DNA from 2 places in the Companilactobacillus sp. HBUAS59699 genome. Region 1 is predicted to be linked to the other one. Evidence: predicted binding sites of a transcription regulator. Region 1 holds the regulator's gene; the other holds the start of a gene.

The links. The regulator Rex, encoded in region 1, represses fermentation and respiration genes when NADH is low (regulators of the CRP and FNR family bind a similar motif). The targets are predictions, from matches to a motif close to TTGTGAANTANTTCACAA.
Region 2: a site for Rex is predicted at 3,820-3,837, ahead of U8519_RS11245 (class II fumarate hydratase). Genes of this name have one in related genera too.

The regions. Positions count from the first base shown of each region.
Region 1 is NZ_JAYKTV010000002.1:48,628-57,508, reverse strand. It holds gene U8519_RS03850 (ABC-F family ATP-binding cassette domain-containing protein) at 1-1,811, opposite strand, end outside; gene U8519_RS03845 (redox-sensing transcriptional repressor Rex) at 1,952-2,611, shown strand; gene manA (mannose-6-phosphate isomerase, class I) at 2,644-3,612, shown strand; gene U8519_RS03835 (alpha/beta fold hydrolase) at 3,698-4,510, shown strand; gene U8519_RS03830 (cation:dicarboxylate symporter family transporter) at 4,583-5,863, shown strand; gene U8519_RS03825 (CPBP family intramembrane glutamic endopeptidase) at 5,906-6,532, opposite strand; gene groES (co-chaperone GroES) at 6,665-6,952, shown strand; gene groL (chaperonin GroEL) at 7,004-8,638, shown strand; gene U8519_RS03810 (LysR family transcriptional regulator) at 8,843-8,881, opposite strand, start outside.
Region 2 is NZ_JAYKTV010000006.1:90,073-98,953, forward strand. It holds gene U8519_RS11215 (MFS transporter) at 1-789, shown strand, start outside; gene U8519_RS11220 (hypothetical protein) at 990-1,145, shown strand; gene U8519_RS11225 (histidine phosphatase family protein) at 1,153-1,812, opposite strand; gene U8519_RS11230 (histidine phosphatase family protein) at 1,871-2,524, opposite strand; gene U8519_RS11235 (NAD(P)-dependent oxidoreductase) at 2,630-3,250, shown strand; gene U8519_RS11240 (flavodoxin domain-containing protein) at 3,255-3,692, shown strand; gene U8519_RS11245 (class II fumarate hydratase) at 3,891-5,267, shown strand; gene U8519_RS11250 (flavocytochrome c) at 5,337-6,791, shown strand; gene U8519_RS11255 (LysR family transcriptional regulator) at 6,896-7,807, shown strand; gene U8519_RS11260 (sunset domain-containing protein) at 7,862-8,419, shown strand; gene U8519_RS11265 (DNA/RNA non-specific endonuclease) at 8,423-8,881, shown strand, end outside.

The DNA.
Region 1 (8,881 bases):
TTAGTATACGAAGACAAGTTTTCATCTTTGGTCATTTCAGTTTGAATTTCTTCATTACGCTTGTCGATTTCAGAGATCTGATTCTCCAAATCTTCAACTTGACGGCGTAGTTTACGTTCTTGTTTTTGTTGTTCTTTGGATTGTTGATATTGAACTTTTTTCTCACTAGTAGTGTGTTCAATGGTTTCTTCAGATACTTCTTTATCTTCGGTGGTTTTCTCGAGATAGTAGTCGTAGTCACCAAGGTAAATCTTACTGCCGCTGGAGCCGATGTCGACGATTTTGTCAGCCAAAGTATTAAGTAAGTAACGATCATGTGAGACGAATAGAACTGTTCCAGCAAAGGCGTTCAATGCGTCTTCCAGTACTTCCTTACTGTCAATATCCAAGTGGTTAGTAGGTTCGTCCATTACTAGGAAGTTATCGTGTTCCATCGATAATTTAGTCAAGGTAAGACGAGCTTTTTCACCACCGGATAATCCAGCAACTGGCTTCAAGACATCATCACCGCTGAACAAGAATGATCCTAAGGTATTGCGAATAACTTGTTCATCAAGTAGCGGGTAACGATCCCAGATTTCGTGTAAGACATCTTTGTGAGGATCTAAGTTGTTCAAGTTCTGATCGTAGTAACCGATTTGAACGTTGGCACCAAATTGATAAGTTCCTTCTAGAATCGGGATCTGTCCCAAGATAGTTTTAAGCAGTGTTGATTTACCGATACCATTAGGCCCAATAATGCCGACGCGTTCGCCTTTTTTGACGTCGAGATTGATAGGCTTAGACATGACCTGATCTTTCTCATAACCGATGGCTGCATCTTTGATCAGGAGAACGTCATTTCCACTCTCCTTATCGATTTGGAATGAAAAGTGAACAGAACCTTGGTCAGAATCAGGTCGATCCATGACGTCCATTTTTTCGAGCTTTTTACGACGACTTTGTGCCATCTTAGTTGTTGAAGCACGAACGATGTTCTTTTGGATATATTCTTCGGTCTTTTTGATCTCAGCTTGTTGTTCTTCGTAATGCTTCCATTCAACATCTTGGTTACGTTTCTTTTCTTTCAAATAAAAAGTATAGTTACCAGAATAATGAGTTGAAGAATGATGATTGATCTCAACGATTTCAGTTACGACTTTGTCTAAGAAGTACTGATCATGGGAGATAATGACTAGTGCTCCACGATAATTCTTCAAATAACCTTCCAACCATTCAACTGTATCGATATCCAAGTGGTTAGTAGGCTCATCTAGTAGCAAGATGTCATGATGTTCGAGTAACATCTTGGCCATAGCCAAACGAGATCTCTCACCACCAGATAGGGTCGAGATCTTCTCTTGCCAAACGTCCTCATCGAAGCCAAATCCTTTAAGAACACTTCTGATCTCTGATTGATAACCATAGCCGTTTTCTTGACGGAAGGTATTCTGCAGTTGATCATATTGTTTTAAGATTTGGTCATAGTCACTGACGGTGTTGTCAGCCAGTTTAGCTTCGAGGTCGTGCATTTGCTTCTCTTGTTTCTTGAGATATTCGAAGACTTTTTCCATCTCATCGAAAATTTTATTGTCGCTATCTAGTCCAGAATCCTGGGCTAAGTAGCCAATATTTGTGTCTTTTTTGAGTGCAATATTGCCACTATTGTAACTCTCTTGATCAGAAATTATTTTTAGCAGAGTAGATTTACCTACTCCGTTTCGACCAACGAGTCCGATTCTGCTGTTATCTTGAACTTCAAAACTCACATTTGAAAAAAGTTTTTTTGTTCCAAAATTTTTAGTTATGCTTTGGGCTTGTAATAAAATCAAGTTAATAAACTCCTTTGTATATTCACAATTTTATCATTAATTAGAATTTTCTGCCTTTTCTAGCCGTAACCTGTTGCGTTTTCATCCGTTTTTAATTACTATAATAGTTAGTGAAACTACGCACATAACGGTGGGATAATATGACAAAAACAACAGTACCAAACGCAACTATAAAACGTTTACCAATTTATTACCGATACTTTCAATTCTTAAAGGATGAAGGTACCAAGAAAATTTCTTCAGGTGAATTATCTGAAGGTGTAAAAATCGACAGTGCTACGATCAGACGTGACTTTTCATATCTGGGTGCACTCGGTAAGAGAGGATATGGCTATGATGTTAATGAGCTAGTTGCCTTCTTCAAAAAACTCTTGAATCAAGATAAGAGAACCAACGTTGCCTTAGTTGGTGTTGGTAATTTGGGTAATGCCTTATTAAATTATAACTTTTCTCGTACCAATAATGTGAGAATTGCTGCAGCTTTTGATATCGATGAGTCGATCGTCGGAACAGTTAAGAGTGGAGTTCCTGTATATCATGTGAATGAATTGAAAGAACAACTCAACTTACAACAGATCGACGTATGTATTTTGACTGTATCATCGAACGCTGCTCAAACAACTGCAGACTTATTGGCTGATGCTGGGGTTAAGGGAATCCTTAACTTTACACCTGTGATCATTAATGTACCAAGCTCGATCCGTGTACATTACGTTGACTTGGCCAATGAGTTGCAGACATTGATTTTCTTCTTAGACCGCGATAAGTCGCTGGAAGAAGAAAAGAATGAGGATCAATAATTTAGTTATAAAAATATTGGAGGGTTATTTGCATGAGTGAACCATTATTTTTGAAACCTGTTTTTCATAAGAAAATCTGGGGTGGACGCAGACTAGAAACAAAATTCGGCTATGATATTCCTGATGGTGATATCGGTGAATGTTGGGCTATCTCTGGACATCCCCACGGTCGTTCAGAAGTGAAGAATGGTGAATTCGCTGGTCAATCTGTTGAAGAACTATGGAGTGATCACAAAGAATTATTCGGCAATCCTAAGGGTAGAGTATTTCCATTACTAACAAAGATCTTGGATGCCAATGCTAGTTTGTCAGTTCAAGTACATCCGGATAATGATTATGCTTGGAAACATGAACATGAATTAGGTAAGACTGAATGCTGGTACATTATTGATGCCGAACCAGATTCATACTTGGTCTATGGACATCATGCTAAGACTAGAGAAGAATTAGACAAGATGATCGAATCAGGCGACTGGGACCACTTGTTAAGAAAAGTTCCGGTTAAACCAGGCGAATTCTACTACGTTCCAAGTGGTACCGTTCATGCCTTGAACAAGGGTATCATGGTTCTTGAAACACAACAAAGTTCAGATACAACTTATCGTCTGTACGACTATGATCGTGTGGAAAAGAGCACAGGTAAGAAACGTGAATTACACATCAAACAATCTGAAGATACAATTACAGTACCTAATAAAGATCCAAAACTAGATATTCAAAGTAAGACTGAAGGTAAGAACAAGTTTACTACTTTCGTTAAGCCACCAATCTCACCATATTTCTCAGTTTATCGCTGGGAGATCAAGGAACCAGTTACCTTGAAACATGATATTGGCAAGTACACATTGATTTCAGTTATCAGTGGTAATGGAAAAGTTACTGTTGATGGAACTGACTATGACTTGAAGAAGGGTGATCATTTGATCATGCCGGCAACGGTTGATTCATGGGCTATCGATGGTGATCTTGATATTATTGCTTCAGAGTCTGGCGAAGACTAACACATTAAGCACCTCGTTATTTGAAATACACAAATAACGAGGCGCTTTTATTGTTTAAGTCAAAATTTGTTGTAGGATACTTATTATGAAAATAAAAATAGCAGAAACAACTTTAAATTATAAGATCCACGGTACCGGCAAGCCAATCTACTTCTTTCACGGTATGAGCCTAGATTCAACGAGTATGGAAGAGATATACGAGCCGTTGATGAGTGACTCTAATTACCAGCGAATTTACTTGGATCTACCAGGTTTAGGAGACTCGCAGGACATTAAGAATATTCATAACTCAGATGATGTTTTGCAGATAGTCATTGAATTTATTCAGCAATTATCTGGTAATGATCCCATCATGATCTGTGGTCATTCTTTTGGCGGATATATTTGTTTGGGATTATTAGTAAAATTAAAAGATCAAATAACCGATGTCTTCTTGACTAGCCCAGTAATTAACGCTGATAGGGATGAACGTGATGTCAGTGAGCATCATAATATCTTCAATGGTGAGGTCAAGTTAGATAAGAATAAGGACTATTATCAAGACTTCTTGGCCAGCTGTGTGATAATCAATCAAACTGCTTGGGAATTGTATCAACGCATGGCTATACCGGGATTAAAAAAGAACAATCGGAGTTTTTGGAGTGAAATCAAAACTGCTCATCATTATAGTTTTGAGTTTGAAAAAGATATACCGCTTATATTAGAGAATTCTAAGGCTAATATGACGATTCTGTTGGGTAAGAATGACCAGGTCGTGGGATATCGTGATCAATTAAAATTATTGAGTTCTAATAATAATGTACAAATTGCGGTTTTAAACAATGCAGGTCACAATCCTTTTACTGATAAATTTATGGACTTAAAATTTTATTTTGATAATTTCACTAAAAAATATTAATTTTATTTTAATATGATTAAATTTGTAAAAAATCTGCTATAATAAAAACCGACGTTCTAAGGGGGCATTAAATTGCAAAAGCAAAAGTTTTTTCGACTTAGTCTAGGCTGGCAAATTATTATCGGTCTGGTGCTAGGTATAGTTTTAGGACAAATTTTTTATCACAATAAGGGTGCAATTACGGTCATGCAGAACATTGGTACAATGTTCATTTCCTTGATCCAAATGATCGTTTTGCCAATCGTTATTTCGTGTTTGACAGTTGGTATTGCCAATATGGGTGATATCAGGAAGTTAGGTCGAATTGGTTTGAAGACATTGGTTTACTTCGAAGTAATGACGACTCTAGCTATTATTATTGGTATTATTGTCGCAAACGTTACACATCCCGGTTCATATATCAATATCAATGAACTGAAGGGTTCAAGTATTTCACAATATACGGCTTCAGCCTCGGCAGCTAAGCATTCTGGCATCTGGTCAGTCTTAATGGGTATCATCCCTACTAATATCTTCGCTGCCATGGGTAAGGGTGATATGCTTCCAGTTATTTTCTTCTCAGTATTATTTGGTTTAGGAACAGCCTCACTCGGTAAGGAAGGTAAGATCATTACTGACTTATTGAACGCTGTTGCCAATGTAATGTTCAAGGTAACTAACTGGGTTATGCGTACAGCTCCAATTGGTGTCTGTGCTTTGATCGGTGTTACAGTTGCTGAAATGGGCTTTGATTCTTTGAAGCCATTAGCACTGTTCATCATAATTGCCTATGCAACTATGGCATTCTTCGTCTTCGTTATCATGTACTTTGTCGGCAGAATGTTCCATGTTGATTTCTTTGAATTATTTAGAATCATTGAAAACGAATTTGTTTTAGCTTTTACAACAGCTAGTTCAGAAGCTGCATTGCCAAAGATGATGGATAAAATGCAAAAATACGGAGCAAGTAAAGGTATCGTTTCCTTCGTTATTCCAACTGGTTATACTTTTAACCTTGATGGTTCAGCGATTTATCAATCACTTGCCGCACTATTCTTGGCACAGGCTTATCACATTAACTTGTCGATCGGACAACAGATCACATTGATCGTTGTTCTAATGTTGACATCAAAAGGAATGGCTGGTGTCCCTGGTGCTTCATTCGTGGTCTTGTTAGCCACTGTTTCAACCATCGGTGTACCAATGCAAGGATTAACATTTATCGCTGGTATCGACCGTTTAGTCGATATGGGCCGTACTGCTGTTAACGTTGTTGGTAATTCACTTGCAACAATCATTATTGCTAAGAGTGAAGATGAGTTCGATGATGATAAACGGAAAAAATACGTTGCCGCGTACAAACGTGGTATGTAATTAAAAAAGTTGAGACTTCCAAAGCGGAAATCTCAACTTTTTTTATCTCATACTGATCATGACGACTAATGTATTCATAACCAAGTGACTACCAGCACTGACATAAATATTTTTTGACTTGTAATAAATAAATGAGAACCATAGTCCCATGGCCACATAAACAATGAATCTAGTATCTTGATGCATCAAAGCAAAGAAAATAGCTGAGATTGCGGCTGCCCAGTAGATATTAGTGGGCTTGATCAAATTGGCAAAGAAGACGCGTCTAAAAATTATTTCCTCCATGATGGGAGCACAGATCAAAACGTATGCGAAGTAATATGGATAAGCGTGTACCAAAGTTAATAGCTGTAAAGTATTAGCTGAGGTCGTACTAGTGTGAAAGATCTGCTGATCGATGAATCCTAATCCTAGTTGCAAAATCAAAGCACCGACAGCACCAACGATGATCCATTGTAATTTGTGATTTAGATCAGTTTTTTCTTCTAATTCGTTTGGAGTACTTTTTTGTGTTAAAAAAATCATGATCCCAGTCGCTAAAATTGCGGCCAAAGTAATGATGATAAAATACGCTGACCCAGTCACCTGAACCATTGACAGCAGTGAGCCGATGAAGAGTAAAACGACATATGTAGCCAGAGTTAAAAATTGATTTGTTGAATATTTCATAATTTCTCCTATTTTTTCTAAAGGTAAATACTTGCATGTTCACAATAAAATGTTAATATAAAACATGTGATTAGCACAACAGAACTTGGAGTGCTAAATTAAAATAAATATTAATCATCGGAGGCATTCAAATTGTTAAAACCACTTGGAGACAGAGTTATTGTAACAGTCGATAAAGAAGAAGAGAAGACAGTAGGCGGCATTGTTCTTGCTAACAACGCTAAAGAAAAGCCACAAACAGCTGAAGTTGTAGCTGTTGGTGAAGGCTCAATAACAGAAGATGGAAAGACATTACCAATGCACATTAAGGTTGGCGACAAGGTACTTTTTGATAAGTATGCTGGCTCAAATGTTAAGTTTGATGATACCGATTATTTAATCTTACACGAAAAAGATATCATGGCAATCGTTGAAAAATAATAATTTAAAATGAGAAGTTAAATTACAAAAAAATTATTGGAGTGTGAAAGTATGGCAAAAGAAATTAAGTTTTCAGAAGATGCACGTTCAAAAATGTTAGACGGTGTTAACAAATTAGCTGACACAGTTAAAACAACTATCGGACCAAAGGGTAGAAATGTTGTTCTTGAAAAGAACTATGGTTCACCAGAGATCACAAATGATGGTGTAACTATTGCTAAGAGTATTGAATTAGAAGACCACTTCGAAAACATGGGTGCAAAGCTTGTTTCTGAAGTTGCTTCAAAGACAAATGATATTGCCGGTGATGGTACTACTACAGCCACAGTCTTGGCTCAAGCTATCATCAAAGAAGGTATGAAGAACGTTACTGCTGGTGCTAACCCTGTTGGTATCAGAACAGGTATCGAAAAGGCTACAGAAGCAGCCGTTGACCAACTACACAAGATTTCACACAAGGTAGCTGGCAAGTCAGATATTGCTCAAGTTGCTTCAGTTTCATCAGCTAGTGAAGAAACTGGTAAGTTGATCGCTGACGCTATGGAAAAAGTTGGTAACGATGGTGTTATCACAATTGAGGAATCAAAGGGTATCGATACAACACTTGATGTTGTTGAAGGTATGCAATTTGATCGTGGATATATTTCACAATACATGGTTACAGATAATGACAAGATGGAAGCTGACTTAGACAATCCATACTTGTTGATCACAGATAAGAAGATCTCAAATATCCAAGATATTTTGCCATTACTACAACAAATCGTTCAACAAGGTAAGTCACTATTGATCGTTGCTGACGATATTGATGGTGAAGCATTACCAACACTTGTTTTGAACAAGATCCGTGGAACATTCAATGTTGTTGCTGTTAAGGCTCCAGGCTTTGGTGATCGTCGTAAGGAACAATTACAAGATATCGCTACATTAACTGGTGGTACAGTAATTACTTCAGATCTTGGACTAGAACTAAAAGACACAACTATGGATCAATTAGGTCAAGCTGGTAAGGTTACAGTTACAAAGGACAGCACAACAATCGTTGAAGGTGCTGGTCAAAAAGAAGCTATTGATGAACGTGTTGACACAATCAAGAAACAAATTGCTGACACAACATCAGACTTCGACCGTGACAAGTTACAAGAACGCTTGGCTAAGTTATCAGGTGGTGTTGCCGTTGTTAAAGTCGGTGCTGCTACTGAAACAGAACTTAAGGAACGTAAGTACAGAATTGAAGATGCTCTTAATGCTACACGTGCTGCCGTTGAAGAAGGCTATGTAGCTGGTGGTGGTACAGCATTCTTGAACATCATCGATACAGTTAAGGCTGTTAAGGGTGAAGGCGACGTTCAAACAGGTATCAATATCGTTGTTAGAGCTCTTGAAGAACCAGTACGTCAAATTGCTGAAAATGCCGGTCTTGAAGGATCAGTTATCGTTGAACACATGAAGGATCAAAAGCCAGAAGTTGGTTACAACGCAGCAACTGACAAGTGGGAAAACATGGTTGACGCCGGAATCATCGACCCAACTAAGGTTTCACGTTCAGCTCTACAAAACGCTGCCAGTGTTGCCGCATTGATCTTGACAACAGAAGCAGTTGTTGCTGACAAGCCAGAACCAAAAGACGCACAACCAGCCGCAGGTGCTAACCCAGCTGCCGGTGGTATGGGCGGCATGATGTAGAGAGTTGTCCATCGCAAACGCGATTCAGCTCCAAAGTATCAAAGCTCCAAAAACTTAAACAAACTACTATAAAAGTTACTTAGACAATAACTTAAAAACAAAACCAAAATAACCATTTCTACACCAACGTAGGAATGGTTATTTTTTTGACTCTTGTAAAGTGAAATGACTTAAAGACAAAAAATAACGCTAGTTCAATGATAATTAACTTATCATCGGACTAGCGTCTTTTACTTCAATATC
Region 2 (8,881 bases), on a different contig from region 1:
GGTAAGACACAGGCCAAGATGTTGATCATGGCTGATAGTTTTTGGGCTATCGGTTGGATCTTAGCCGCTGTTATTTCTAATACTGTAACACCGTTATATGGTTGGCGTGCTAGTGTTATTGTGACATTTTTTGTGATGCTATATGCATTTGTAATGCGTCGCCACTTACCTGAGAATTATGAGAAAAAAGAAAAAACTAGTTTGAGTGAACAATTTGCGGGTATTTTTAATCATGAAGTTGTTGGTAAGACATTGGCACTAAGTTTTCTCTGGTTTGTCGTAATGTTCTCATACTATGGAATGTTCTTATGGTTACCAAGTGTGCTGGTTTTACGTGGTTTCTCCATTATTCATAGTTTTCAATATACCTTGTTAATGAGTTTGGCACAGCTACCAGGTTATTATTTGGCCGCATGGTTGATGGGAAAAATCAGTCATCGAGTTATTTTGACATTATACTTGATAGGTACGATCGTTAGTGCCTTCGTTTTCAGTATTGCTGCCAGTGAAGGGATTTTGTTAGTCAGTGGAGCACTTCTTTCTTTCTTTAATTTAGGAGCATGGGGAGCATTGATTGCTTTTACACCTAGTCATTTCAAAGCTGATATTCGTGGAATGGGTGTAGGATTCTCACAATCAGTTGGTCGTATCGGTGCCACACTTGGACCTTACTTGATTGGAATGTTGATCGGAATGGGATTTGGTATTCCGGTTGTCTTCGGAATGTTTGTGGTTGCTTTGATATTAGGAGTTATTGTTTTGCTAGTGGGTACATCTGAAACTTACTAGGATAGGTGTTCTTTTTTGCTTCCGGTCAGCTGATTTTATCGATTACACAAAAAAATAGCATGTTATGACAATTCGGATATGAGTTACTATCTGTTTGTCATTACATGCTGTTTTTTATTTTTTAAGATTGGATAATAAAATTACTGTGTAGTAGTAAACAAATTTAGTACTATCACAAACTTAGCTGAAGGTGGACAACAATGGAATCCGCCGTAAAAGTGTTCTTAGCGATTTATCGCTTAGAACACTGGACGACTGGGAAGACTACAGGCTTCCCAGCGAGGTCGAAAACGCAGTTTGAGACCGGTCCACGGCAGATGGAATTGTTGACCGCCTTCAGCGGCAATACTCAATAAAACAACCTTAATTCAACATTTGATTATAACTGGTTACTCTGTTAAAACCATCATCACGTTCCAACATAGTTAGACTTGAATTACGAGGGCTTTCGGTAACATCAAAGTTACCAGCGTTATAACGGTCAGTTATGGAACGAATAGTTGTTCCATGTGAAACTAGCAAGATCTTATCGCCATCTTTGGCAATTTCATCGAGCTTTTTGAAACCACGATTTAGACGTGTCCAGTATTCTTCAGCATTTTCAGCATCGTGGAAGGGATCGGCTTCTTTCATGAAGTCTTTAGTAGCATCTAGGCCATGTTTGGCAATGATTTCACTAAAAGTAGAAGCGCCGTGAGGTTGCCCTACCATGAACCAAGCTTCAGGAGAATTCATTCCTTCGAAGTAGCCGTAGAATTGTTCTCTAAATTCCATGAGCTTTTGTGGTTTGACTTTGTCGCTATTGATATTAGCATCCATGATTAATTTGCAAGTATCGATGGCACGACGAGCGTCGGATGAAAATGCGGCACTAAAATCGACATTTTTCAATGCTTGGGCGGCTTGCTTGGCAACTTCTACACCATCAGGTGCTAGAGGTGTGTCGGACCAACCTTGCATTTTGTCGTAACGATTGAACCAAGTTCTTCCATGGCGAACCATGTAAATTTGATATTTTGCCATTTTTTCCTCCTAAAAATTTCATACTATAATTTTACTACAAAACAACGACATACTGCTATTAATGGAGTTTTTGATTATAACTAGTAACGTGATTAGTTCCGTCGATTCGCTCCAACATAGTTAGGCTAGAATTGCCGGGTAGCTGATTTAATTCATAATCGCCATCTTGGTATTTGAAAGCTAGTGACAAAATAGTCGTACTGTGTGTTACTAATAAGATTTTGTCACCATCATGAGCAACTTGATCGATTTTTTCAAAACCACGATCTAATCTGCCCCAGTATTCTTCAGCATTTTCAGCATCGTGGAAGGGATCAGCCTCTTTGACGAAATCCATAGTGGCATCGAAACCGTATTTGTAGACGATCTCTTGATAATTTTTGGCATTGTGAGAATTAGCGATTTTGTCCCAAGCTTCATTAATATTGTCACCTTCGAATGAACCGTAAAATTGTTCTCTAAATTCAGTCATTTTTTGGGGAAGAGGCTTATTTATATTTGCTTCAGCGATTATTTCAGCAGTATCCATAGCTCTTCTAGTGTCGGAAGAGAATGCAGCAGAGAACTCAACGTCTTTTAAGGCTTTTGCGGCACTGTGGGCTACCTCCACACCATCTTGGGTCAGTGGTGTATCTGACCATCCTTGGATTTTCTGATAGCGATTGAACCAAGTTTTTCCATGACGGATCAGATAGATTTGATATTTTGACATAATGTCCTCCTCAACTTTTCTACGATTATTTTACTATAACAAGCCATAATTTTAGAACTTTGACCCTTCATTGTGTAAAGTAAATATTAGCGGAGGTATTTGATGATGAGAATTGCAGTTATTGGTGCTAATGGTAAGGAAGGCTCACTTATTGTTAAAGAAGCTGAGAGTCGAGGGATTGAGGTAACTTCGATCGTACGTAGTGCTGAGAAATCAGTTACGGATCAGTATTTAGTTAGAGATGTGTATGATATTACAACTCAAGATCTAGTTGGTTTTGATGCGGTGGTTGATGCTTTGGGATTCTTTGGCGATCTGGTCAAGGAATACGTTCCTTCAACTCAACATTTGATCAATATTTTAAAGGATACAACTGTTAGATTATTAGTTGTTGGTGGTGCTGGATCATTGTACATGAATCCAGAACATACACAGCAGTTGTTCCAAGGAGCAGATTTTCCAGCTGCAGTTAAGCCATTGAGCGAAGAGATGGGGAAGGCTCTGAATCTCTTAAAGAAGAGCAATATCAACTGGACTTATATTAGTCCTGCGGCTGACTTTGATTACAAGGCACCACGTACTGGGAAATACGTAGTGGCTGGTGAAGAATTTACAGCTGATAAAGATGGTCAAAGTAAGATCAGTTACACTGACTATGCTCTAGCAATGGTTGATGAAATCGAAAATGCTGAACATAAAAGCGAACGAATCAGTGTAAGGAGGTAAAGATATGAAGATATTAGTAACTTATATCAGTATGAGTGGTCGCAATGAAAAGATTGCCCAACATTTGACTGATTATTTAAGCAAAAAAGCAAACGTTGATCTGGAACAAATGGTTGATACGGATGCTTATTCGATTCCAGAATATGATGCTGTAATTGTAGTAACTTATACTTATGGGGACGGTCAAGTTCCTGATGAGGCCCAAGATTTCTATGAAGATTTGTTGGATGTTGACCTAGAAAAGACTAAGTTTGCCGTTTTAGGATCAAGTTCAAAAACTCACATTCACTTTGGACGAGCTGTTGATTATTTCACAATGCAACTGAATTCTGCCAATGGAGATCAAGTTGCTGATTCAGTCAAAATCAACGAAGATCCTGATGAAGGTGACTTGAAACGTGTTGAACGTCTAGGAGACTATGTGATCAACAGTTTGGAATAATCAAAAATAAACTTATCACTTAAATTTAGTGATGAGTTTATTTTTTTGCTATAATCATTGCTGTATCAACCTCATAAAAAATATTAATGAAGTGTTAACGGTTTGACTATGACTTCGTTATCCATTTATGATAAAAATATCACAAGGAAGCGTTTGCAAGATTTTGTGGATGCACACAAATAATTGGAGGTTACACATATGACAGATTTCAGAATTGAATCAGATACTCTAGGAGAAGTAAAGATCCCAGCCGATGCTTTATGGGGAGCACAAACTGAACGTTCAAGAAATAATTTCCCAACTGGCGAAAAGATGCCATTGGTAATTATCAAAGCTTTGCTTCAAATCAAGAAAGCTGCAGCAATCTCTAACAAAGAACTAGATGCTATCGATCCTAAAAAAGCTGATTTGATTGTTGAATCAATCGACAAACTATTAGCCTTAGATGACGAAGACTTGAGAAAAGATTTCCCATTAGTTGTCTATCAAACAGGTTCAGGTACACAAACAAACATGAATACTAATGAAGTTGTCGCTCATATGGCAGCCAAAATTAATCCAGATATTGAAATCTTACCTAATGATGATGTTAATAAAGGTCAAAGTTCAAATGATATTTTCCCAACAGCTATGAGCATTGTAGCCTCGGTCGCTGTTGATAATTTGGAAGATTCACTACAACATTTGATCGATGAATTAAAGATCAAACAAGAAAAGTACTGGCGTGTTGTTAAGATCGGTCGTACTCATTTGCAAGATGCTACACCACTAACATTTGGTCAAGAAGTAAGTGGATGGGCAAGCATGCTTGAACATGACCTTTCGTACTTGAAGAGCTTGAATCCAACACTTGGCGAATTTGCTATGGGTGGAACAGCTGTTGGTACAGGATTGAATGCTGCACCTGGCTTTGCCGATATTATTGCTAAGAAGATGACAGAAGTTTACGGTGTTAAATTCACAGCTGATACTAATAAGTTCTATGGACTAGCAGCACACTCAGGACTTAACGTTGTTCACGGAGCTATCAAGACATTGGCAGCTGATTTGATGAAGATCGCTAACGATGTAAGATTCCTAGCAAGTGGTCCTCGTTCAGGTTATGGTGAATTACACATTCCTGCTAACGAACCTGGTTCATCAATCATGCCGGGTAAAGTTAACCCTACACAAGCTGAAGCTGTAACTATGTCTGCTGTACGTGTTATGGGTAATGATGTAGTTGTTGGTATGGCATCAAGTCAAGGTAACTTTGAATTGAATGTTTACAAACCAGTACTTATCAGCGCCTTCCTAGAATCAGCAGAACTTTTGACAGGAACAATGACTGGCTTTGCTGACAAGATGATCCATGGTCTAACAGTTAATGCTGACAGAATGGAAGAATTAGTCGATCAATCATTGATGACCGTTACAGCCTTATCACCACATATTGGTTATCACGAAAGTGCAACGATTGCCCAAACAGCTGAAAAAGAAGGAACAACTTTGAAAGTTGCTGCTATCAAGTCAGGTTTAGTTACTGAAGAACAATTTGACAAGTGGGTCGATCCATTGAAGATGACAAATATTTAGAGGATGAGGAGAGACTTAGGTCTCTCCCTAATTCTTTTAGAAACAACAAATTAAGGGTAGGAAAGATAAATGACAAAAAAACACAGTAAGATCAAAAAGGCTAATAAGAGAAAACAAGCCGCAAAATTCAAATTTGAACCAACAGACATTAGTGAACTACAAGACCATTATGATCTAATCATCGTCGGTTCTGGTGGAACAGGTTTGACAGCTGCCATTCAAGCACATGAGCTAGGATTGTCACCAGTTATTTTGGAGAAGATGTCAAGTATCGGTGGTAACACCACACGTGCTTCTTCAGGTATGAATGCTAGTGAGACATCGGTTCAATTAGATCACAAAATCGTTGATAGTATGGATGCCTTCTACAACGATACCTTCATCGGTGGTGGCAAGAAGAATAATCCTGAATTATTGAAGTTCTTTACAACTCACGGTGCTTTGGCAATCGATTGGTTGGCAAGTCACGGTATCGAATTGGACGACTTAACAACTACTGGTGGTATGAGTGTCTTAAGAACTCACCGTCCCAGTTCTATGGCACCAATTGGTGGCTTCTTAGTTACTGAGTTATTGAAGCAAGTTGATAAAGAAAACATTCCATTGTTCACTGATGTTCTTGTTAAGAAATTACTACAAGACGATGGCACTATTGATGGTGTTGAAGTTGAGATCAACGGTGAGAAGTCAACTATCAAAGGGGATGCTGTTATTCTAGCAACTGGTGGTTTTGGAGCTAATCCAAAATTACTTACTAAGTATCGTCCTGACCTAGAAGGCTACAAGACAACTAATTCACCAGGAGCAACTGGTGATGGAATCACTCTAGCTAGCGCTGTTGGTGCTAAATTAGTCGATATGGATCAAGTTCAAGTGCATCCAACCGTTCAACAAGATACTGATCATCCATTCTTGATCGGTGAAGCGGTTCGTGGTGAAGGTGCTATCTTAGTAAACAAAGCTGCTAAGCGTTTTGTTAACGAACTGGATACTAGAAAGAACGTTACAGCTGCAATCGATGAGCTAAAAGAAAACGGTGCTTACTTGATCCTTGATCAAGGTATTAGAGATCGTGTTAAGGCAATTGAATTCTATGATAAAGTCGGTCTAGTTGTAACTGGTCAATCTATCGCTGAATTAGCTGAGAGTATCGGCTTAGATGCTAAGACTCTTGAAGCAACAGTAGCTACATGGAACAAAGCGGTTGATGATCATAACGATACTGAATTCAATCGGACAACTGGTATGGATCGTAGTATCGTCAAGGGACCATTCTTCTCAATTCACATTGCTCCAGCGGTTCACTATACAATGGGTGGTGTTGACATCGATGCTGACACACACGTATTGAATGAAGATGGTCAAGCAATCAACGGTTTGTTCGCTGCCGGTGAAATTGCTGGTGGTTTGCATGGTAACAACCGTATCGGTGGTAACTCAATTGCTGAAACAGTTATCTTCGGTCGTCAAGCGGGACAACAAGCCTTCAAATTTATCCAAAACCTAGATAAATCAAGTAAGTAATTTAATAAATTGATATAATTTATTTTGTGAAGTCTGGGTTGGTTCAATTCCTGATGAATTCGAAACTAATCGAGGTGTTAATAACGCAAAGTAGGTTAAGCAATATGAATACACGTGATTTGTCGTACTTTAGGGTTTTAGTTGAGAAACGTAATTATACCGAGGTCGCTGAGATGTTCTCGGTGTCTCAGCCTACGATTACTCAGGCAGTCAAACGCTTGGAAAAAGAATTCAATTCAAAACTAGTTCATGTTGATCGAGTTCATCAAAAAACAGAGATAACACGGTCAGGTTATTTACTGTACGAAAAATCTAAGATAATTCAAAAAAATATTGATTTAGCTCGCAAAGAGATAAAAGCTTCTGATAGTGATAAGATCAAATTCGGCTTACCACCAATAATTGGCACACTTTATTTCCCGCAGGTGGTTCAAAGGTTAGCCCAGGAGTCACTCTTTCAAAGACTACAAATATCTGAAAGTGGCTCGTCAGAATTGCTGGACGAATTAGATAACGGTAATGTTGATATTGCCGTCATTGCTACGATCAAACCGATTCAAAGTCCTAAATATGAGGTTGAGTACTTGGGCAGTCGTCCCTTCAGCGTAATTGTCAGCGCCAAAAATCCGCTTGCTCAAAGTGCTGAACCAGTTGACTTTAAAAATCTGATGTCAGAGAAATTTATCAGGCTGACCGGTAAATATATCCATTCGCAAATGTTGGATGATTACTGTAAATTTTACGGTATTGAACCAGAGATCGTTTATGATACACCAGATATTTCGTGGTTTAAGAGTTTGATCAGAGCTGATGTGGGAATCGGAATCTTGGTAAAGGATGAAGTCAGTCCGTATGATAAGGATCTCGTCTGTTTAGATATTGCTGACCCCTTACCGGAGAGTTTTAACATTTCAGTTATTCATCGTAAGAGCTATATTTTGAAGCCAGATGAGCAGAAGTTAGTCGAAGTTCTAAAGCAAATGAATATTGGAAATACTAATGGCGGTTACTATTGAGGTAATCGCTTTTTTGATACAATTGAATTGAAAAAATAATAGGGGGAAAAGGGGATGCAATCGTCGAAGCGTATTAAACGAATCGTTATTATCGGCTTATTACTGCTGCTATCAGTGACATCGTTGGGGATCATCACGACCACTGACTTTGGAAGTAATATTATTCAAGCAGCACAAAAGGTCAAATATATCGGTAAGGATAAGTATCAGATCGCTAAAAAAGAACATGAAGCATTGTTAGCTAAAAAGAAAAAATTAGTTAAACAGAAGAACAGCACGCAATCACAAGTCAGTGATATTAAAGATCAAGAAGAAAAAGCTCGTGAAGAAGCTGCAGCACAACAAGCAGCAGCTGAAAAGCAGCAACAAGAACAACAAAAAGCAACAGAAGCCGCTAAAAAACAAGCGCAGACTAGTACTAACTCTGATACCAGTACGAGTTCAAGCGGCGATATGAATACTGCGTCTTCAGGACAGATAGTTGGTAATCGTAATTCGCATATTTATCATGTGCCTGGTCAACGCGGATACAATATGAATTCTAGTAATGCTGTTTACTTCCAAACAGAACAGGATGCCATCAATGCCGGGTATAGAAAGGCTAAGGTGTAGATTATGAAAAATTTAATCAAGATTTTAGCCGTTATAACGATGACTATGTCGTTGACTGCTTGTTCAGAGACAGAATCAACTGGCAACAAGGATGCGACTAAGACTGAGGTAGTTAAGGATTATTCGTATCAGAAAAAAGCTACTAAATTAGAAGCTAGTAATAAGAAACTCAAGAATTCTATTACTAAACTGCAAAATCAAATAGCTTCTAATCAAGATTATTTGAGTCAACATGATCAAACAAAATACAGTAATAATAACTCACAGACTTCATCAACTGCAGATTTAGCCAATCTTGAATACACAGGAACTCAAGAAATCGTAGTAAATAATAATAATCCTAATTTTTCACAGGAAGACTTGGCAACCAACAATGGTGCATGGCAAACTTATGGAGATCTGGATAATTTGAATCGGGCGACTGCTGCTAATGCATTACTGAATGTTTCTCTGATGCCGACA